4 regions of the Streptomyces sp. KL116D genome follow, and region 2 is predicted to be linked to each of the others. Evidence: riboswitches for the same ligand, from Rfam matches in the RefSeq annotation. Region 2 holds a riboswitch; each other region holds the start of a gene.
The links. A riboswitch is a leader RNA that binds a small molecule or an ion and turns the genes downstream of it on or off. The one in region 2 is predicted to bind cyclic di-AMP.
Positions count from the first base shown of each region.

Region 1: linked by a shared signal. The riboswitch ahead of RBJ77_RS00605 (C40 family peptidase) and the one ahead of RBJ77_RS13830 (M23 family metallopeptidase) in region 2 are both predicted to bind cyclic di-AMP.
Region 3: linked by a shared signal. The riboswitch ahead of RBJ77_RS41190 (NlpC/P60 family protein) and the one ahead of RBJ77_RS13830 (M23 family metallopeptidase) in region 2 are both predicted to bind cyclic di-AMP.
Region 4: linked by a shared signal. The riboswitch ahead of RBJ77_RS04800 (transglycosylase family protein) and the one ahead of RBJ77_RS13830 (M23 family metallopeptidase) in region 2 are both predicted to bind cyclic di-AMP.

Region 1 covers NZ_JASERH010000004.1:25,912-31,210, reverse strand. Annotated here, with positions in the region: gene RBJ77_RS00630 (helix-turn-helix domain-containing protein) at 1-213, opposite strand, end outside; gene RBJ77_RS00625 (ATP-binding protein) at 499-957, shown strand; gene RBJ77_RS00620 (LysR family transcriptional regulator) at 1,027-1,947, opposite strand; gene RBJ77_RS00615 (LysE family translocator) at 2,063-2,695, shown strand; gene RBJ77_RS00610 (DUF6328 family protein) at 2,634-3,152, opposite strand; gene RBJ77_RS00605 (C40 family peptidase) at 3,267-3,740, opposite strand; cyclic di-AMP (ydaO/yuaA leader) riboswitch at 3,744-3,913, opposite strand; gene RBJ77_RS00600 (hypothetical protein) at 4,281-4,589, opposite strand; gene RBJ77_RS00595 (ATP-dependent Clp protease proteolytic subunit) at 4,597-5,232, opposite strand.
Region 2 covers NZ_JASERH010000035.1:137,748-143,046, reverse strand. Annotated here, with positions in the region: gene RBJ77_RS13845 (GNAT family N-acetyltransferase) at 1-115, opposite strand, end outside; gene RBJ77_RS13840 (HPr family phosphocarrier protein) at 304-585, shown strand; gene RBJ77_RS13835 (GntR family transcriptional regulator) at 811-1,497, opposite strand; gene RBJ77_RS13830 (M23 family metallopeptidase) at 1,722-2,522, opposite strand; cyclic di-AMP (ydaO/yuaA leader) riboswitch at 2,535-2,707, opposite strand; gene RBJ77_RS13825 (M16 family metallopeptidase) at 2,969-4,336, opposite strand; gene RBJ77_RS13820 (M16 family metallopeptidase) at 4,354-5,299, opposite strand, start outside.
Region 3 covers NZ_JASERH010000106.1:5,647-10,945, forward strand. Annotated here, with positions in the region: gene pcrA (DNA helicase PcrA) at 1-2,164, opposite strand, end outside; cyclic di-AMP (ydaO/yuaA leader) riboswitch at 2,388-2,570, shown strand; gene RBJ77_RS41190 (NlpC/P60 family protein) at 2,577-3,773, shown strand; gene RBJ77_RS41195 (tellurite resistance/C4-dicarboxylate transporter family protein) at 3,799-4,773, shown strand; gene RBJ77_RS41200 (hypothetical protein) at 4,751-5,104, opposite strand.
Region 4 covers NZ_JASERH010000014.1:35,293-40,591, reverse strand. Annotated here, with positions in the region: gene RBJ77_RS04810 (septum formation initiator family protein) at 1-334, opposite strand, end outside; gene eno (phosphopyruvate hydratase) at 426-1,706, opposite strand; gene RBJ77_RS04800 (transglycosylase family protein) at 2,218-2,901, opposite strand; cyclic di-AMP (ydaO/yuaA leader) riboswitch at 2,906-3,107, opposite strand; gene RBJ77_RS04795 (transglycosylase family protein) at 3,244-4,236, opposite strand; gene RBJ77_RS04790 (recombinase family protein) at 4,540-5,299, opposite strand, start outside.

The sequences.
Region 1 (5,299 bases), on a different contig from region 2:
GCGCAGTTGGGGGTCCTGGGTGTCGAACGCGTCGAGCAGCAGCAGGACGTCCGACGGCTTCACGCCACTGCGCCCTGTCTCGATCCGGCTCACCTTCGACTGATGCCAGCCGACGAGCCGGGCTGCCTCACCACTGGTGAGCCCGGCCTTGACGCGCAGCGCGCGCAGTTCGGAACCGAGCTTGCGGCGGCGGACCGCGGGACCGTACTTCATTTCTGACTCCTCGGGCGCCTCAGGCCTCGGACCGGGCTCCTTCCCGACCCGCACGGGGTAGCTCCTGAGCAGACGGTAGAGGAACCGGCGTGCGCTCGCCCAAATACGGTCTACCGTCGCAGAGTTCACCGCTTCGAGCGACAGATATATGCATATCTTGAGGGATCGGCACCATAGAGGGGTGTCCAAGTGGCACTCTGGCGCGAAGCAGTAGTCGGGGGCCGCGCGTGAAGCGATCCGCCGCAGGCGGACAACCGGCCCCGGCGGGAAAGGGACGACGTCGCCATGGCAGACCACCAGGAAGCATCCGTCACGCTGCCGAGCGATCCCGCCTCGGTCTCCGCCGCCCGTGCCTACGTCACCCATGTACTGGCGGAGTGGGGCATGCCGGGCGACACCGACACCGCGGACGTCGTCCGTCTCATCGTCTCCGAACTCGCGACGAACGCCGTGCAGCACACCCTCGGTCAGTCACCCACCTTCACCGTCGACGTGGAGCTGGAGCGCGACGAGCAGCTGCGCATCGGCGTCACCGACAGTCATCCCCGCTACCCCAAGCGGCTGCCCGCCGCCGTCCAGCAGGACAACGGCCGGGGCATGGTCATCATCCGCTGCCTCACCGCGGAGTGCGGCGGCAGACTCTCGGTCGCCCCGACACCCGAGGGCGGCAAGACCGTGTGGATCGCGCTGCCCTGGATCACCCGCCTGAACGGCGACAACGGCCGCGCGGCGCCCGCCTGCTGACGTCCCGTCATCCGCCGGCTCGGCTCCGCGACGTCCCGTCATCCGCCAACTCGGCTCGGCGACGTCCCGTCAACCGCCGGCCCGGCCGAACGTCCCGCGCACCAGCGCCCGGAAGCTGTCCACGGCCGGGTTCGTCTCGTCCGACCGGTGCACCAGCGAGATCGTGCGCCGCAGGTTCCCGGGTGCCAACTGCCGTACGCCGACCGGCGTCGCCGACGTCCGCGCCACCATCTCCGGCACCACCGCCACCCCGAGACCGGCGCTCACCAGCGCGCACACCAGCGCATAGCCGGGCGTCTCCACCAGGACGGACGGGGTCGCCCCGGCCTTCGCCAGCGCCGACTCGACGCCCTGGCGCGGCGGATGCGTCGGCGCCATGCTGATCAGCGGCTGCCCCGCGAGCTCACCGAGCGGCAGCCGGACCGTGCCCGCCGTCCCCGCGGTCAGCGCATGCCCGGGCGCCGTCACCAGGACCAACTCATCGACGAGCACCGGCTCCTGGACCACGGACGCGGGCACCGGCACCGGTTCCGCCGGGTCGTAGGCGTGGGTGAGCGCGACGTCCACCGTGCCGTCGGCCACGGCCGCGATCCCGAGCGGCGGCTCGTACCCCGCGACGGCCAGCTCCACCTCCGGGTGCGCCCGGCGGAACGCGGTGAGCGCGGGCGGCAGCAGATGCATCCCCGCCGTGGTGAACGTCCCGACCCGCAACCGCCCGCCCGACAGCCCGGCCACCCGCGCCAGTTCGTGCCGGGCCCGGTCCATCTCGTCGAGCACCCGGCGGGCCGCCGCCACCAGGACCTCGCCCGCCCCTGTCAGCCGGGCGCCCCGGTGGTGCCGCACGAGCAGCGCCGCCCCGGCCTCCCGTTCCAGCTTCGCCAGCTGCTGCGACAGGGCGGGCACCGTGAACCCCAGCCGCTGCGCGGCCCGGGTGATCGAACCGGCCTCGGAGACCGCCACCAGCGCGGCGAGCCGCGTCGGGTCGTACATGTCGGCCTCCGGCCACCGGGCGACACAGGATCGCCAAAGGGTTAAGCATTGCTTCAGGCAGACTCAGAATATTCCACATACCTGCTGAAGGCCGGGTTCGGGCAGGCTGGCGTCCATGGACGCTCAACTGGTCGCCTTCACGGGCGTCGCCGCGGGCATGGTGGCGCTGCCGGGCGCCGACTTCACCGTCGTCGTACGCAACTCGCTCGTCTCCCGCCGCGCCGGAGTGGCCTGCGCGCTCGGGGTCGCCGGGGGACTCCTCGTCCACACCGCGCTCGCGGTCGCCGGCGTCGCGGCCGTCCTCACCGCGGTGCCCACGCTCTTCCACGCACTGCAACTCGCGGGCGGCGCCTATGTGCTGTATTTGGGGGTGCGCACGCTCCAGTCGGCGCTGCGACCGCTGGGGGAGCGGGCCGAGGCCGCCGTCGACGCGGCGCGGGCCCCGGCGGGCGGCGCGCTGCGCCAGGGCTTCCTGACGAACACGCTCAACCCGAAGGCGCCCATCACCTTCTTGAGCGTGCTGCCGCAGTTCGTGCCCGCGGGCAGCCCGGCCCTGCCGCGGACGGCCGTGCTGTCGGCCGTCGTCGTGGCGCTCGCCCTGCTCTGGTTCCCGACCGTGGCCCTGCTCGTGGACCGGCTCGGCCGGTGGCTGCGCAGGCCGCGCACCGCCCGCGCCGTGGAGGGCGTCACCGGGAGCGCCCTGGTCCTGCTGGCTCTCGTTCTTCTTCTGGAACCGCTCTTCGCGTGACCAGCGAGCGCCGCAGCAGCCAGGGCAGCACCGCCCACAGCCCCGCACACACGACGAACGTGCCCGCAGCCGCCGCGATGCCGCTGCCCCGGTCGAGCGTCACATCGACCACCAGCAGCACCGAACCGGTCAGCGCGAGCACCAGCGCCGCCATCCCGTAGCCGGCCAGCCGCGACGAGATCTGCACCAGCTCCCGCTTCGCACCCATCTGGAACAGCACGCGGTGCACGGCGGCGGGCGCCATGAGCAGGGCGGCCGCCAGCACAGCGAGCAGCAGGGTCGTCACGTACGTGGCGCGCTGCACGGTGTCCAGGGACGGGAAGCGCGACGTGAACGCGAGCGTCAACAAGAAGGCGAACAGGAACTGCACCCCGGTCTGGATGACCCGGAGTTCCTGCAGCAGCTCACTGAAGTTCCGGTCCGCCCGTTCCAGGGGCGTCTCGTTGCGCTCCTTCATGCCGCACGGGTATCCAGCCGGGACGATCTCAATCGGGACCGTTCGCGGCGCATGGGGACGGGCCTGGCGCCCGGCCCGTCCCCACGGGCGGTTCTGCGGCAGCGGCGGTGCGGATCAGCGCACCCGGCCGTACCAGACGCTCTTCGTCCAGATCTTCTGCAGTCGCACCACGTCCCCGGTCTTCGGGGAGTGCCAGATCCGGCCCTTACCGGCGTAGATCCCGACGTGGTAGACGCTCCGGCCCGAGTGGAAGAACACCAGGTCACCGCGCTTGCGGCTGTGTACGGAGACATGACGGGTCTTGTTGTACTGCTGCGCGGCGGTACGGGGCAGCTTCTTGCCCGCCCGCTTGAACGAGTAGAGCGTCAGGCCCGAGCAGTCGAACCGGTGCGGCCCCGTGGCGCCCCACTTGTACGGCGATCCCTTCTTGGAGGCCGCGACCTGGAGTGCCTTGGTCGCGGACGTGGCCGCCGATGCCTCGGCCGCGGCGCCGGGGACCATGAGCCCGGCTCCCGCGACGGCGAGGGTCAGGGCCGAAGCGGTTCCGGCCCGGGTCAGCAGCGAGGGGACACGATTGAGCGCAGTCATGCGCAACCCTTCGTCAGCCGCCTGCGAAGGATGACCTGTCGGGTTCGGGCCGGCGAAGATGCCCGGCCGCTCGCGGCGGCTTCACCCCAAGGACCACTCGGAACGGCTGCTCCGGTGGACCGTCGTGCCTGGGTCCTCCACTCCTGCCGATGCACTTCTGTCGACCTGGCATCCGGGCGGCGGCAGGACTCGGCGTCCGCACGGACCGCCCCGCCGCGGCGGCGGGGGCTTGTCGTCGGAAGGGATCTTCACGCACGGATGTCGAGAAAACCGAGCTGAACCGGCGGTAAGTGAGGCTCCTCACGCTTGACCCGTTCAGGTGGACAGTGCGGCTTTCGGTGCCCGGCCGCGACGCCCGACGACGCTCGTACCAGCGACGGAACATCAAATTCCGGTGGTCGCGTACAGCCGTGACGCAACTCCGGCGGGCTTCATGGAGGACGAACGTCTACGCCGTTCGGGGGTACACCGTCTGGGCCGTTTCGATCCCGGCACAGACGGGTCGGTCGTCGCGCGAGCACACCTCAACTCTCGTCGACCTCAACTGACCACTTCTGGCGGCAAAGTGACCCTCTGTGTTCGCCTCTCTCCGTCAAGGACGCGCAAAGCCCGTGCGAGGGTTGTCGCGTGCACCTCGTGCTCGCCGCGCTGGTGCATCAGCGTCAGGGCGTCCCGCAGGGCCGTCGCCCGGCTGACGAGCGCCTGCGCCGCCCGCAGGCCCCGGTAGGTGTCGTCGCCGCGCGCCGGATTGATCCGCGCGATCAGATCGACCACGGCCAGATAGCTGTCCACGAGCTCGCACTCGGCGCGGGTCAGTGCGGGCAGGGGCGGTGGTTCGGGTGGATACATCGGCGCCTCACCTCGTGCCCGGCGTGCTCGCCGACGCCTTGCGGTTCTGCAGGACGTGGTCCACCAGGCCGTACTCCAGGGCCTGCTGGGAGGTCAGTACGGTGTCCCGCTCGATGGCGTCGCTGATCTGCGCCCGGGACCTGGTGGAGTGCCGGGCGAGCAGTTCCTCCACCTGCTCGCGCATGCGCACCATCTCGCGCGCGTAGATCTCCAGATCGGTCGGCTGCCCCTGCGCCGGCTCCGGCAGCGCGGGCTGGTCGAGCACCACCCGCGACCCGGGCAGCATCATCCGCTTCCCCGGCGCGCCCGCCGCGAGCAGCACCGCGGAGACCGAGGCGGCCTGCCCCAGACACGTCGTCTCCACCTCGCAGCTGACGAACTGCATCGTGTCGTAGATCGCCGTCATCGCGCTGAACGAGCCGCCGGGGGAGTTGATGTACAGCGAGATGTCCTGGTCGGGCGCCAGGTACTCGAGGTGCATGAACTGCGCCATCACGTCGTTGGCCGACGTGTCGTCGATCGGGGTGCCTAGGAAGACGATCCGCTCCTCCAGCAGCTTCGAGTACGGATCGAGGGTGCGCTGCCCCGACGAGGTGCGCTCGGTGAACTCGGGCAGGACGTAACGGCCGGACGGACGGGTCATGGTGCTCGCGCCTCCTGTGCTCATGACGGTGCCCGGGCGGGCCGGGAAGCCGTCCCTGTAAAAAATG
Region 2 (5,299 bases):
GGCGGTCGGCGTCCTCGGTGGTGATGGGCCTGATCCGCGCGGTGCCGCCGTCCCGCAGCACCACGTCGGCCTCCCAGTGGGCGGGGTAGGCGTGCCGGTCCGACGGGGTCTCCATGCCGCAAGAGTAGGGCGGGTCACCGACAAGCGTGTGTCGGCGGTACGGGTCGCGTCCCGCGCGTGTGGGAGGCAGGCTGAGGGGGACCCGGGGCCCTTGCCTTACGGGACCCGGGTCCGCGTCGAGCACGTTCGACGGTGTGTGAGAATGGTCTAGACAACCGTGAGACACCTGAAGGGCAGCATCACATGGCTGAGCGCCGCGTCAACGTCGGCTGGGCCGAGGGCCTCCACGCCCGCCCCGCCTCCATCTTCGTCCGCGCGGCCACGGCGGCCGGCGTCCCCCTGACGATCGCCAAGGCCGACGGCAACCCCGTCAACGCCGCCTCCATGCTCGCGGTGCTCGGCCTGGGCGCCCAGGGTGGCGAGGAGATCGTCCTGGCCTCCGACGCCGAGGGCGCGGACGCCGCCCTCGACCGTCTGGCGAAGCTGGTCGCCGAGGGTCTCGAGGAGCTCCCCGAGACCGTCTGACCCCATCGGTCGGCAGAGCCGCGCGATTCCCTTCGGGGACGCGCGGCTCTGTCGTTTCCGCTTTTCGGTTCGCGCACCCGGGCGCGGAATTCACCCGGTCCGCACGACAACACAAAGCAATCGCACCGAGAACTCGAATATCCGGACCCATTCTCGGAATGGGCAGCGGAAATCACTCCGCGGTCGTGCGGCGAATACCGTATCCCTTTGTATACGGCTCCCCTGTTAATGCTGAAGGCCCGCCGTGTTTACGGCATGTTGCGAAGTCCTCACGCGCTCGCCCGCGCGGGGGACCCGCAGCCGGTGGGCCGCGGTCGCCCGTTCGGTGTGCAGCGCGGTCAGGGAGCGGGCCCGCTCGGCGTCGCCGCGGGCCACCGCGTCCACGATCGCGCCGTGCTCGGCCCAGGACTCGGCCGGCTGGGCCGGGCTCTCCACGGCGTACATCCACGCGATCTTGTGCCGCAGCTGGGTGAGCAGGGCGATCAGTCCGGGGCTGCCCGAGGCCTGGGCGAGCGTCTCGTGGAACCAGCCGCCCAGCGAGCGCAGATCCTCGCTCTGACCGCCCCTGGACCGCTCCTGACCCAGTCTGACCAGGCCGCGCAGGACCTTGAGGTGGGCGTCGGTGCGGCGCTGCGCGGCCCGGGCGGCGCCCAGCGGTTCCAGCAGCATGCGGATCTCCAGGAGGTCGGCGGCCTCCCGCTCGGTCGGCTCGGCCACGCACGCGCCCGCGTGCCTGCGCGTGACGACGAACCCCTCCGCCTCCAGGGTGCGCAGCGCCTCGCGGACCGGCACGCGCGAGACTCCGTAGCGGCGCGCGAGCTGTTCCTCGGTGAGCCTGCCGCCGCGCTCGTAGACACCCGCGACGATGTCGTCGCGGATGGCCGTGCATACCGAGTGCGCGGGAATGCGCATGACCCGACCTCCGCCTTAATCCCCGCGAAACGCGGTCGATTGACGCCCGTGCGAACGCGATGAACACCCGGTCAGCGCGCCTGCCCATCGACTCTATTCCACCGTTCCCGAATTTCCGACGGCGGGCCGGAATCCAGGGATATTTTTTGGCCAGGCGAGGTCCGCGCACGCGAAAGCCCCGGCTCGGTGAGCCGGGGCTTTCGGATGATGCTGTCGCCGGTGCGTCAGACGCCCACGCCGTGCGAGCGCAGGTACGCGACCGGGTCGATGTCCGAGCCGTAGTCGGGGCCGGTGCGGGCCTCGAAGTGGAGGTGCGGGCCCGTGACGTTGCCCGTGGCGCCGGAGAGGCCGATCTGCTGGCCCGGGGTGACGGACTGACCCACGGAGACGCCGATGGAGGACAGGTGACCGTACTGGGTGTACGTGCCGTCGTTCATCTTGATCACGATGTTGTTGCCGTACGCGCCGCCCCAGCCGGCCTCGACGACGGTGCCCATGCCGACGGCGTGCACCGAGGTGCCGCTCGCCGCGTGGAAGTCGATGCCGGTGTGGCTGCCGGAGGACCACAGGCCGCTGCTCGCCTTGTAGGCGGTGGAGACGTACGAGCCGGAGATGGGCGCCACGTAGGTGTTCAGGCGCTTGCGCTCGGCCTCACGGGCGGCGCGCTCCTTGGCCTCGCGCTCCTTCTTGGCCTTCGCCTCGGCCTCGCGCTTGGCCTCCTCGGCCTTCTTCTTGGCCTCGGCCTCGGCCTTCTTCTCGGCCTCCGCCTTGGCCGCGGCCGCGTCGGCGGCCTTCTTCTGCGCGACGGCCTGCGCGTCGATCTGGTCGGCCAGCGAGTCGCCGATGGCTATCGCCTGGGTGAGGCCGTTCTGCTCGGCGGCCGCGTTGTCGGCGGCGAGAGCGGGGGCGGCGAGGCCTCCGATGACACCGGTCGTGGTGAGCGCCGCGACACCCGCGACGTGCGCGGTGGTTCGCGTGAGACGGCTCGGACGACGGTGCTTCCCGGTGGCACGGGTGAACGCCATGAAGGGGCTGGTCCTTTCCTTCCCTCTCGCCTACCGGGTTAGCTGACGGGTTCGGAGCAGGAAGGTCTCCTACGGGCCCCCTCCCCCGCCTCACGGCCGGAAAGAGCGTCCGATTCACCCCAGGGACTGCGGTGGGTCCCCGGCTCCCCTGGCTCGCGCCACGGGGGACTCGGCGATGACTGTCCGGTGTCGCGGGCGCGACGTGTGTCTGGCGGACAGCCGGACCGACGCTAAGCGGGACATCTTTCGATCGACAAACGGATCCCGGCTTTTGTAGTGCATGCCACAGAGCAGACAGGCAACCTCCGCCCCAATTCGGACATACGTGACCCTTGTTCGATCCGAGGGCGGACAAGAAGGGACGTGAGGGACACCACGGAGCCCCGGAGACCTGTATGGCCTCCGGGGCTCCGGGTTCAGCAGGGTGTTCAGCAGGGCGGCACGGGTCAGCCGGTGACCACGGTCACCTCGCCGATGCCGAGGGCCTTGACGGGCTCCTCGATCGCCGCGGCGTCGCCCACCAGGATCGTCACCAGGCGGTCGGCCGGGAAGGCGCTCACGACCGCCGCGGTGGCCTCCACGGTGCCCGTGGCCGCCAGTTGGCGGTACAGCTGCGCCTGGAAGTCGTCCGGCAGGTGCTGCTCGACCTGGTCGGCGAGCGTGCCCGCGACGGCCGCGGCGGTCTCGAACTTCAGCGGGGCCACGCCCACCAAGTTCTGCACCGCCGTGTCCCGTTCGGCGTCCGTGAGGCCTTCGGCCGCCAGGGTGCGCAGCACCTGCCAGAGGTCGTCGAGCGCCGGTCCCGTGTTCGGGGTGTCCACGGAGCCGCTGATGGCGAGCATCGACGCGCCCGTGCCGTCGGGCGCCGAACGCAGCACCTGGGCGAAGGAGCGCACCCCGTAGGTGTAGCCCTTCTCCTCGCGCAGGACCCGGTCCAGGCGGGAGGTGAGGGTGCCGCCCAGGCAGTACGTGCCGAGGATCTGCGCGGCCCACACGCGGTCGTGCCGGTCGGGTCCGATGCGGCCGATGAGCAGCTGCGTCTGCACGGCTCCCGGGCGGTCCACGATCACGACGCGGCCGGTGTCGTCGGCGGTGACCGGCGGCACGGGGCGCGGCTCGGCCGTGTCACCCGTCCAGGCGCCGAGGGTGTCCGCGAGCAGTGCGGCGAGGTCCACGCCCGTCAGGTCCCCCACGACGACCGCCGTCGCGGTGGCGGGGCGCACGTGCTTCTCGTAGAAGGCGCGCACGGCCGCCGCGTCGATGGCGGTGACGGTCTCCTCGGTGCCCTGGCGCGGGCGCGACATGCGCGCGCCGGCCGGGAAGAGCTGCCGGGAGAGCTCCTTGGCGGCGCGGCGGGCCGGGTTGGCGCTCTCGTGCGGGATCTCGTCCAGCCGGTTGCGGACGAGACGCTCGATCTCGCTGTCGGCGAAGGCGGGCGCCCGCAGGGCGTCGGCCAGCAGGGCGAGCGCCTTGGGCAGCCGGGAGACCGGCACCTCGAGGGAGACGCGGACGCCGGGGTGGTCGGCGTGCGCGTCCATCGTGGCGCCGCAGCGCTCCAGCTCCGCCGCGAACTCCTCGGCGGAGTGCTTGTCGGTGCCCTCGTTGAAGGCACGCGCCATGATCGTGGAGACGCCGTCGAGGCCCTTCGGCTCCGCGTCCAGCGGCGCGTCGAGGTTGATCTCGACCGCGACGACCTGCTGGCCGGGGCGGTGGCAGTGCAGCACCGTCAGGCCGTTGTCGAGCGTGCCGCGCTGCGGGGCGGGGAACGCCCACGGCTTGGGCGCGCCCGCCTGCGGCTGCGGGTGGAAGTCCATGATCGCGAGCTGCTCGGTCACCGGCCCGCCTCCTCAGCGTTCTCGGCGGTATCGGCGTCGGTCTCGGTGTCGGTCTCGGCCGGGGCCGTGGGCTCGTACACGAGGACCGCGCGGTTGTCGGGGCGCAGGCGGGCCTTGGCGATCTCCTGGACCTCCTCGGCGGTCACCTCGAGGACGCGCCGTACGGCGGTCAGGGCGAGCTGCGGGTCGCCGAACAGGACGGCGAACCGGCACAGTTCGTCGGCGCGGCCCGCGACCGTGCCCAGCCGGTCCAGCCACTCGCGCTCCAACTGGGCCTGCGCGCGCTCCATTTCCTCGGCCGTCGGGCCCTCCTCGGCGAACCGGGCGAGCTCCTCGTCGACGGCCGCCTCGATGACCGGCACCTCGACGTCACCGGAGGTCTTCACGTCCAGCCAGCCCAGGGAGGGCGCCCCGGCGAGCCGCAGCAGGCCGAACCCGGCGGCGACAGCGGTGCGGTCACGGCGCACCAGCCGGTTGTAGAGCCGCGACGACTCGCCGCCGCCCAGCACGGTCAGGGCGAGGTCGGCGGCGTCGCACGCGCGCGTGCCGTCCCCCGGGAGCCGGTAGGCGGCCATCAGGGCGCGGGCCGGCACCTCCTCCTCGACGACCTCGCGGAGCTGCCCGCCGATCACGTCGGGCAGGGCGCCGTCGCGCGGGGCGGGCTTGCCGTCGTGGCCGGGGATGGACCCGAAGTACTTCTCGACCCAGGCGAGGGTCTCCTGCGGGTCGATGTCGCCGACGATCGACAGCACGGCGTTGTTGGGCGCGTAGTAGGTGCGGAAGAAGTTCCGCGCGTCCTCAAGAGTGGCCGCGTCCAGGTCGTCCATGGAGCCGATGGGCGTGTGGTGGTACGGGTGGCCCTCGGGGTACATCAGGGCGGTCAGCTTCTCGAACGCCGTGCCGTACGGGACGTTGTCGTAGCGCTGGCGGCGCTCGTTCTTC
Region 3 (5,299 bases), on a different contig from region 2:
AGGGCTGGCCCCAGGCGCTGCGCATGGACGAGCGCGTCAGGTACAGCCGCTCCCGCGCGCGTGTGATGCCGACGTACGCGAGACGGCGCTCCTCCTCCAGCTCCTTGGTCTGGCCGAGGGAGCGCATGTGCGGGAAGACGCCGTCCTCCATGCCGGTCAGGAAGACGACCGGGAACTCCAGGCCCTTCGCTGTGTGCAGGGTCATCAGTGTGATGACTCCGTCACCGTCCTCCTCGTCCGGGATCTGGTCGGAGTCGGCGACGAGCGCGACCCGCTCCAGGAAGTCGGAGAGGGTGCCCGGGGCAGCGGCCCCGCCGGCGTCCTCGCCCTGACCCTGGCCCTCACCCTGACCCTCGCCCTCGCCCTCGGCGGCGCCGGTCTCCTGCTCGAACTCCAGGGCCACGGCGGCGAGTTCCTGGAGGTTCTCGATCCGGGTCTCGTCCTGCGGGTCGGTCGAGGCCTGCAGCTCCGCCAGGTATCCGGTGCGCTCCAGGACGGCCTCCAGGACCGTCGCCGGGCCCGCGCCCGACTCGACGATCGTGCGGAGGTCCTCCATCAGCGTGTTGAACCGCTTCACCGCGTTCGTGGAGCGGGCCGCCATGCCGTACGCCTCGTCGACGCGGCGCAGCGCCTGCGGGAAGGAGATCTTCTCGCGCTGCGACAGCGCGTCGATCATCGCTTCCGCGCGGTCGCCGATGCCGCGCTTGGGCACGTTCAGGATCCGGCGCAGCGGGACGGAGTCCTCGGGGTTCGACAGCACCCGCAGGTACGCGAGGACGTCCCGGACCTCCTTGCGCTCGTAGAAGCGGACGCCGCCGACGACCTTGTAGGGCAGGCCGACGCGGATGAAGATCTCTTCGAAGACACGGGACTGTGCGTTCGTCCGGTAGAAGACCGCGACGTCGCCCGCCTTCGCGTCGCCGGCGTCCGTGAGCCGGTCGATCTCGTCGGCGATGAACTGGGCCTCGTCGTGCTCGGTGTCCGCGACGTAGCCGGTGATCTGGGCGCCCGCTCCCGCGTTCGTCCACAGGTTCTTGGGGCGGCGCGACTCGTTGCGCTCGATGACCGCGTTCGCCGCCGAGAGGATCGTCTGCGTGGAGCGGTAGTTCTGCTCCAGCATGATCGTCGTCGCGTTCGGATAGTCCTCCTCGAACTGGAGGATGTTCCGGATGGTGGCGCCGCGGAACGCGTAGATCGACTGGTCCGCGTCACCCACGACGCACAGCTCGGCCGGGTCCGCGTCCTCGCCGTCGGTCGGGCCGACCAGCTCCTTGACCAGCGCGTACTGCGCGTGGTTCGTGTCCTGGTACTCGTCGACCATGACGTGCCGGAAGCGGCGGTGGTAGTGCTCGGCGACGTCCGGGAACGCGCGCAGCAGGTTCACCGTCGTCATGATCAGGTCGTCGAAGTCGAGGGCATTGGCCTCGCGCAGCCGCGACTGGTACATCGCGTACGCCTGGGCGAGCGTCTTCTCGAAGCCGTCGGCGGCGGTGGCGGCGAAGTCCTCCTCGTCGATCAGCTCGTTCTTCAGGTTCGAGATCTTGGCGCTGAAGGACTTCGGCGGGAACTTCTTCGGGTCCAGGTCGAGGTCGCGGCAGACCAGGGCCATGAGGCGCTTGCTGTCGGCGGCGTCGTAGATCGAGAAGGAGGACGTGAAGCCGAGCTTCTTGCTCTCGCGGCGCAGGATCCGCACGCAGGCGCTGTGGAAGGTGGACACCCACATCGCGTTGGCCCGCGGGCCCACCAGGGCCTCGACGCGCTCCTTCATCTCGCCCGCGGCCTTGTTCGTGAACGTGATCGCGAGGATCTGGCCGGGGTGCACGTGCCGCTCGGCGAGCAGGTGCGCGATGCGGTGCGTGAGGACGCGGGTCTTGCCGGAGCCGGCGCCCGCGACGATGAGCAGGGGCGTGCCGCCGTGCACGACGGCCGCCCGCTGGTTCTCGTTCAGCCCGTCGAGGAGGGCTGCCGGGTCGATCGCCGGGCGTGGCGCCCCGTCCCGGTAGTAGGCGTCCCGGGGCGGCGGCGCGTCGAACTTCCCGCCGAACAGGTCGTCCGGAATCGCCTCCGGAGCGCTGTCGCTGTCGGAGTCCTCGGGCGGCGGCGGGGGCTCCTCCGTACCGCTCTGGAGGCTGGCCAGGAAGTTGTCGTCAAAGAGGCTGCTCATCGCTCTACGAGTCTAGGCCGCCCCACTGACACCCCGCCGCCGTCTTCCCATACGTGACCCTTCGCGCACGATGCGGCACCCAAAGCGACACGGAGCGTGCCCGAGAGCAAGGTCACGAAAATGTATCGGGCATATCGAACATCAACCTTCACAGCAGCAACACGAGTTGGCTACGGTGCTGCGCGGGCAGCCCGTCCCCCCGCCCGCGAACAACGCGGCGAGCGGGCAGCCCCCGCCGAGTTCCGTACGCCGAGAGGCAGGGAACCGGGGACCCACCGACCTTGGGGTGAATCGGCTCAACGGCCCAGCAGGACCGGGCGGTTGACCGTAGGGCAGCCTTCCGTACGACATGTACCACCGGCCCGAACCCGACAGCTAACCCGGTAGGCGGACCACGGAAGGAGCGCCTGTTTTGGCGTCGCACCGCAAGCCGCGCAGCCGGTCCCGGATGTCCGGTGGTCTCCGTACGACCCCTGCCGTCGGCATCACGACCGCCGCCCTCACCTCGGTCGCCCTGCTCTCGCAGACGGCGCAGGCCGCTCCGACGCAGCCGGACAGGCCGAGCCTCGAAGAGGTGCAGAAGAAGGTCGACACCCTGTACCGGCAGGCCGAGGTCGCCACGCAGAAGTACAACTCCGCCAAGGAGCAGACCGACAAGAAGAAGACCCAGGTCGACAAGCTCCTCGACGACATCGCGCAGCGCACCGAGAAGATGAACACGGCCCGCCAGGAGCTGGGCCGGTTCGCCGCGGAGCAGTACCGCACCGGTGGCGTCAGCAACACCGCGACCATGTTCCTCGCCGACAACCCCGAGGACTACTTCGCGCAGGACCAGCTGCTCAGCCGGATGACGTCCGAGCAGAAGAAGGCCGTCGACGACTACCAGGAGCAGCAGCGCGCGACCGCGAAGAAGCGCACCGAGGCGCAGGAGAACCTGCAGCAACTCACCTCCTCGCAGACCGAGTTGAAGACGTCCAAGAAGGACGTGCAGACGAAGCTCGCCGACGCCCGCGCCCTGCTGTCGAAGCTGACCGCCGAGGAGAAGGCGCGTCTCGCGGCGATCGAGAAGGCCAAGCAGGAGGCGGCCCGCAAGAAGGCCGCCGAGCTGGCCGCGAAGCAGAAGGCCGCCGAGGAGGCCAAGCAGAAGGCGGCCGACGAGGCGGCGCAGCAGGAGCAGGAGCAGTCCGGCTCGGGTTCCTCGTCCGGCTCCGGCTCCGGTTCGTCCACGGGGTCCGGCTCCTCCGACTACGCGACGAAGGCCGCGAAGGCCCTCGCGTTCGCCAAGGCCCAGGAGGGCAAGCCGTACGTGTGGGGCGCCACGGGCCCGGACTCGTACGACTGCTCCGGTCTGACCCAGGCGGCGTGGAAGGCCGCCGGGATCACCCTGCCGCGCACCACCTGGGACCAGGTGGAGGTCGGCACGACGGTGCCGCTCTCCGACATCCAGCCGGGTGACCTGGTCTTCTTCTACGACGACATCAGCCACGTCGGCCTGTACCTCGGCGACGGCATGATGATCCACGCCCCGAAGCCGGGCGCGTACGTCCGCGAGGAGTCCATCTACTACGACGGCACGGCGTCGATCCACAGCGTGGTGCGGCCCGCCTGACGCCGTCCGCGGTTACGTTCGGGCGGTGCCCGGCCCGAACGTCACCTCGCGTCCCTACTGGTCCCAGCTCCCGCCTGCCGCCGGCGCCGCCGTCATGGCCACCGGCATCGTCTCGGTCGGGCTGCACCTGACCGGGCACGACGGGACGTCGGGCGTCTTCCTGGTGCTCGCCGCCGCGCTGTGGGTGCTGCTCGCGGCCGACTTCTGCTTCCGGCTGCTCCGCGAGCGCGACCGGTGGGAGCGGGAGGCGGACACCCCGCCCGCGATGACCGCGGTCGCCGCGACGTGCGTGCTCGGCACCCGGTTCTCGCTGCTGGGGTGGCAGGGGCTCGCCGAGGTGCTGCTGGCGGTCGCCGTCGTGGTGTGGCCGGGGCTGCTGTACGTCGTCGTCCGGCACTGGAAGCCGAAGATGCCGGGCGGCGTGTTCATCACGTGCGTGGCCACGCAGGCGCTCGCGGTGCTCGGGGCGACGCTGTCGGCGGCGCTGGGACCGGCACGGGGGGACTGGCTGGGGTACGCGGCGATGACGCTGTTCTGGCTGGGGCTCGCGATCTACGCGGCCGCGTTCACGCGCTTCGACCTGCGGCAGGTGCTGACCGGGTCGGGGGACCACTGGGTCGCGGGCGGCGCGCTGGCGATCTCGGCGCTGGCCGCGGCGAAGCTGGTGCTCGCCGGGCGGGCCGGTGACCTGTGGAACTCCGACGACACCGGTGTGCTGCGCTTCATGGCGGGGCTGCTGCTCACGCTCGACCTCAGCTGGTACGCGGTGCTGTGCGGGGCGGAGCTGGTGCGGCCGCGGTTCCGGTACGACGTGCGGCGCTGGTCGACCGTCTTCCCGATGGGGATGACGGCGGTCGCGACGCTGACGGTCGCCACCGCCGTCGAGGTGTCCTGGCTGACGTGGCCGGGGAAGGTGCTGCTGTGGATCGCCGTCCCCGTCTGGCTGGTCGTCGCGACGGGGGCGGTCCGGCAGGTGCTCAGGTCCAGAGCACCGCGATGAAGATGTTGGCGACGGTGAGCCCGCCGACCGCGGCGAAGAGCCCCTTCTCGGCCTTCTCCTCGTCCCGCTTCACGTAGACGATGCCGAGGATCACGATCAGGATCGCGAGCTTCACGCCGATCTTGATGTTGTTGACGGTGTTGTCGTCGGCCTGGTTGAGGCCGACGAGGGCGACGCCCGTCACCAGCATGGTCAGGGCGCCGTGCAGCATCGCCTTGTTGAACCGGGCCGTGCCCTGTCCCATCGCCGACATCTGCGTGAGGAAGCCGCCGAGCAGCGAGGCGATGCCGATGATGTGCAGGCCGACGAAGAGATGGATGAGAAAGTCCATGGTTCCGGAGCCTAACGGGGCGTTCATCGGACGCCGTCACCGATCCCCCACGAACACTCGCCTGTCACGCTCTGACACGATCCGTAACAAACGGACCAGTTGCGAACAATCCCACACCAACCCGTTACGCCGAGGTTTAGCGTCCTTCCCCAGGTGACCGGCTCCCCACCGCCGTCCGGACCAGGGGCGGCAGTC
Region 4 (5,299 bases), on a different contig from region 2:
GCTGCTCGGCGTACGCGTCGTCCTGCCAGCGGGCCTTCTCGTCGCGGAGCCGTTCGACCCGCTCCTCGGCCTCCTGCTGCTGGCGCTGGAGGTCCTCGATCTCGCCGCGCTGGGAGACGTACTGCCTTATCGGGTACGCGAGCGCGACCACCAGCGTGCACAGGACGAGGGCGAGGAGCGCCGCGCGGCCGGTGAGGCGGGAGCGGCGGGCCTGGCGCTTGTTCTGCGAGCGGTAGACGCGCTCGGCGGTCTGCTCGCCGAGCAGCCTCAGACGGGTGGCCGTGGAGAACGCGGCGGACCGGTCCTTGTTCCGGTCGCGGACCTTACCGGCCATCGCCTGCTCGCCTCCCCGATACGTACGTACGTCCCCGCACACGGTACGGGACCGAGTGCGGGGACGTACGTAACTACGGCGTCAGGGGAGGTCAGCCCTTGAAGCGGGGGAAGGCGCTGCGGCCGGCGTAGACCGCGGCGTCGTCCAGGATCTCCTCGATGCGCAGGAGCTGGTTGTACTTGGCGACGCGCTCGGAGCGGGCCGGGGCGCCGGTCTTGATCTGGCCGCAGTTCGTGGCGACGGCGAGGTCGGCGATGGTGACGTCCTCGGTCTCGCCGGAGCGGTGGGACATCATGCACTTGAAGCCGCTGCGCTGGGCGAGCTCCACGGCGTCCAGGGTCTCCGTCAGCGAACCGATCTGGTTCACCTTCACGAGCAGGGCGTTCGCCGAGTTCTCCTCGATGCCGCGGGCCAGGCGCTCCGGGTTGGTGACGAAGAGGTCGTCGCCGACGAGCTGGACCTTGTCGCCCAGCTTCGCGGTGATGACGTTCCAGCCGGCCCAGTCGTCCTCGTACAGCGGGTCCTCGATGGAGACGAGCGGGTACGCGGAGACGAGCTCCTCGTAGTACTCCGTCATCTCGGCGGCGGAGCGCTCCTTGCCCTCGAAGAGGTACTTGCCGTCCTTGTAGAACTCGGAGGCGGCGACGTCGAGCGCGAGGGCGACCTGCTGGCCGGGGATGTAACCGGCCTCCTTGATGGCCTCGAGGATGAGGTCGAGGGCCTCGCGGTTCGAGCCGAGGTTCGGGGCGAAGCCGCCCTCGTCGCCCAGGCCGGTGGCCAGGCCCTTGCTCTTCAGGACCTTCTTGAGGGTGTGGTAGACCTCGGTGCCCCAGCGCAGCGCCTCGGAGAAGGACTCCGCACCGATCGGGGCGATCATGAACTCCTGGATGTCGACGTTGGAGTCGGCGTGCGACCCACCGTTCAGGATGTTCATCATCGGGACGGGCAGCAGGTGCGCGTTCGGACCGCCGAGGTAGCGGAACAGCGGCAGGTCGCTGGCCTCGGAGGCGGCGTGGGCCACGGCGAGGGAGACGCCGAGGATGGCGTTGGCGCCGAGGGAGCCCTTGTTGTCGGTGGCGTCCAGGTCGAACATCGCCTGGTCGATCAGGCGCTGCTCGGTGGCGTCGTAGCCGACGAGCTCCGGGCCGATCTGCTCGATGACGGCGAGGACGGCCTTCTCGACGCCCTTGCCCTGGTAACGGTTGGGGTCACCGTCACGGAGTTCGATGGCCTCGAAGGCACCGGTGGAGGCGCCGGACGGAACAGCAGCACGACCCGTGCTGCCGTCGTCGAGGCCGACCTCGACCTCGACCGTGGGGTTGCCTCGGGAGTCCAGGATTTCCCGGGCTACGACGACGTCGATGGACGGCACGAGCATCTCCTTCTGGGATGTGACGCGGGCTATGCGGGGCCGCGATGCACGGCCTCGACCCCTTGAGCCTAACCGGCTCCGGGGCATCGGCCAGCCGACCGCCCGTCTCGTGGACACGGCCGTTAGCAAAATGTTCCCGACCTAAACAAAGCGGGGTGGTGGCGACCGGGTGACGGAATCCCGCCTGCCGGGTCGGCGACCATTGCCGGGTGCGGGCCGGTGGGGGCTTCTCGCGCAGTTCCCCGCGCCCCTGAAGGTGCGCACTCCGTGCGCGACCTTCATCAGGAGAAGGCCGCAGGGCGTTCAGGGGAAAGCGCGGCGAAGCCGCAGGCTTTCAGGGGCGCGGGGAACTGCGCGAGAAGCCCCACCGGCCCGCAGGCGGCGGGCACGCGAAACCCCCCACCTCCGGATTCCGGAGATGGGGGGCGCGCTGAGCGGCCCGTTGGGGGACGGGAGGGGATCTCGGCGTCCGCCGATGCCGGGTTCCCCTATATACGTGCGGCGGCGCTGCTTACTTCAGGTGCAGCTGCTGACCCGGGTAGATCAGGTCGGCGTCGGACACGATGTCCTTGTTCAGCTTGAAGACCTTCTGCCAGGTCGTCCCGTGCGCCTCGGCGATCTTGCTGAGGGTGTCACCGGACTTGACCTTGTACTCGCCGTCGCCCTTCTCGACCTTCTTGCCGGTCGGGGTGGTGACGGTCTCGCGCTTCTCGGACCGCGTGGTCGTCGAGGAGTCGGAGCGCTCCTGCTGCTTCGGCTGAGCCTGCTTCGGCTGGGCCTGCTGCTGCTGGGGCTCGGCGGCCGGCGCGGGGTTGGACGTGGAGGCGCCCGAGAGGCCCACACCACAGCTCGGCCAGGCGCCCTTGCCCTGGGAGGCGAGGACCTTCTCGGCGACCGATATCTGCTGCGCCTTGGAGGCCTGGTTGGCCGTGGACGCGTAGGCGGTGCCGCCGTACGCGGCCCAGGTGGAGGCCGAGAACTGGAGGCCGCCGTAGTAGCCGTTGCCGGTGTTGATGGACCAGTTGCCACCGGACTCGCACTGCGCGACCTGGTCCCACTCGGAGGTGGAGGCGGCGGAGGCGGAGGTGGCGCCCATCAGCGGGACGGCGACGGCGGCACCGGTGACACCGGCGAGCGTGGCGACACGGACGGCCTTGGACGGGCGGCGGTGCTTGCCCTTGCTGGAGAACAGCATGGAGAGATCCCCTCACCGACGCCTACGAGGTGAGCTGTCGGGTTCGGGCCAGTGAGTGCCCGGCCGCGCAACCTTGTGCGCGGCTTAACCCCAAGCCGTCTCGGTCTCCCTCGACGGCGCTTACCTGGGTCCCCCGCTCCTGCCTACGGCGCTGACGCGTCGACTGTTCCCGTACGGACGTTGGCAGGATTCGGCGTGACGTCCATCGGGGCCCGCAGTGGCGAGCGGTGACGACGTTAAGCAGTAGATCCGCCCGATTTCAAAGACGATCAGGGTCTTTGAGACTCATGTCTCACTCGAGCAAAAGTGGACATACGAGTCTCAACCCACCCCGAACTCCCGCTACTTTTCGCCCGATTCGACACCAAGATCCAGACTCTGACCAGGAAGGATGAGGTCCGGGTCGGAGCCGACCGTCCCCTTGTTCAGGTCGTAGAGCGTGGACCAACCGCCTCGCACGTCCTGGGCGTCCGCGATGTCCCACAGGTTGTCGCCGGAACGGACCGTGTAATCGCCGTCGCCGCGCTTCGTGTCGCGGGAGGCGTGACGCCCGTCCCCCGTACGGGAGTCGGCGGTGTCGTCCGGGGCGCGGTCGCCGCGGTGCCGGCCGCCGGTGGTGTCGTCCGCGGGGGCCGACGAGGGCGGCATGGCGGACTCCGAGGCGTCCGAGGCGTCCGGAGCAGCCGGGGAAGCGGAGTCGAGTCGACCCGACTTGTCCGTTTTGCCGCTCGCGTCGTCCGTCGGCTCGCCACTCTCCTTGTTACCGGAGGTATCTCCCGAGGCGTCAGCTGACGGGGTGTCGGACGCGTCGCCCGGTTCGCCGGACTCATCGGCCTTGCCGGACTCACCGGACTTGCCGTGATTCTTCTCTCCCGAGCCGTCCGATCCCTGGCCGTCACCCGCGGAGTCGGACGCCTGCGGGGAGGGGCTCGCACCCGGGTCGACATCGGCGGAGTCGTCGCCCTGGGTCAGGCCCGCCGTGATCGAGCAGCTCGGCCAGGCGAGGGGACCCCGGGCGTCGAGGACCTTCTCGGCGACGGATATCTGCTGCGAGCGGCTGGCCTGGTCGGCACGCGGGGCGAAGTCGAGGCCGCCGTACTGCTCCCACATCTCCTGCGAGAACTGGAGCCCGCCGTAGTAGCCGTTGCCCGCGTCCAGGCTCCACTGGCCACCGCTCTCGCACTCGGCGAGCTTGTCCCAGGTGGTGGTGGAGGCGGCGCTCGCGCTCGTCGCGGCGAGCAGCGGGATCGCGATGGCGCTTCCCGTGACGCCGAAGGCGACGACGAGAGCAGGAGCCTGACGGGGGCGACGGTGACGACCGTTCCCGGAGAGCATGCGGTTGCCTTTCGCGAGACTGATGCTGCACGCGACGGGTGGGAAGAGTGGTGCCTGTTGTGCATGTGTCGCGATGACTGGTGAACGTAGCGGGACTCGAACGCTTGTCACAAGTCGATGCAGCGCAGATCACGTGAAAGTCACAGCTTTGACGGACCGTCAGTTCCTTGGGGCTCGCTTAAGGTGCGAAACGGGACGTGACCGCTATGCCTGACGCGGTGTGAACTCGACCGGCAGGGTGCGCAGTCCACGCATGATGAGGCCGCCGCGCCAGCGCAGATCCGGGAGATCACGCCGCGAGGGTCAGGCCGCACGGCCGCGGGGAGCCCCCTCATCGCCGCCTGTTTCTTCGGCTCCTCCACCGAAGAGGGTCACCAGTCGGAAGGGCGGCAGGGTCGTACGCCGGTGTGCAGGGTCTCCCCGCAGGTCGGCGCCCAGGATCTCCATCACACGGGGCCAGGCCCCCCTCTGCCACCAGGCCAGCTGCCGCGCGCGGACAGCCTCCCTCTGCCCCCGTTCCAAAGGCATGTCGACCCATGCGAGCCCGGTACGAAGCCGGTGGAGCATCCAGTCGAACTGCTTCCGGATGTCGTACTTGCTGGTGAAGTGCTTCTTGGCGAAAAACGGGCGCACAGCCGCGACGACCGCCTCCCACTCCTCATCCGTCGGGTCCGGCGGCACCAGGGTGCCCGTCTCCCGATGCCATTCGGTGACAGGGCATCTCACCCCTGCTTTGCGCTCTTGTCCCCGCGCCACCAGGACGACCTCCACCTCGTAGGCGTCGCACAGGCGCGCCGCCTGCACGGCGGTCAGACGGGGGACGATGTCGGGTCCGGCGGCCACGACGTCGCGGAGGTCGGCCTTCAGGCGATCCTGTTCCGCCCTGACGGCCAGCCACTCGGCAGCCACCGCCCGTTGGCATCGCAGATCGGTCAGCTGCTCCTGCGCCGACGCGATGGAAGCCTGGAGGAACTCCGGGTCCATACCCGCCGCAAGGTACTCGGGCACCTTGGTGAGGAGCAGGTCCTCCTGTCGCGCGATCGCCTCACTGAACTCCGCCACC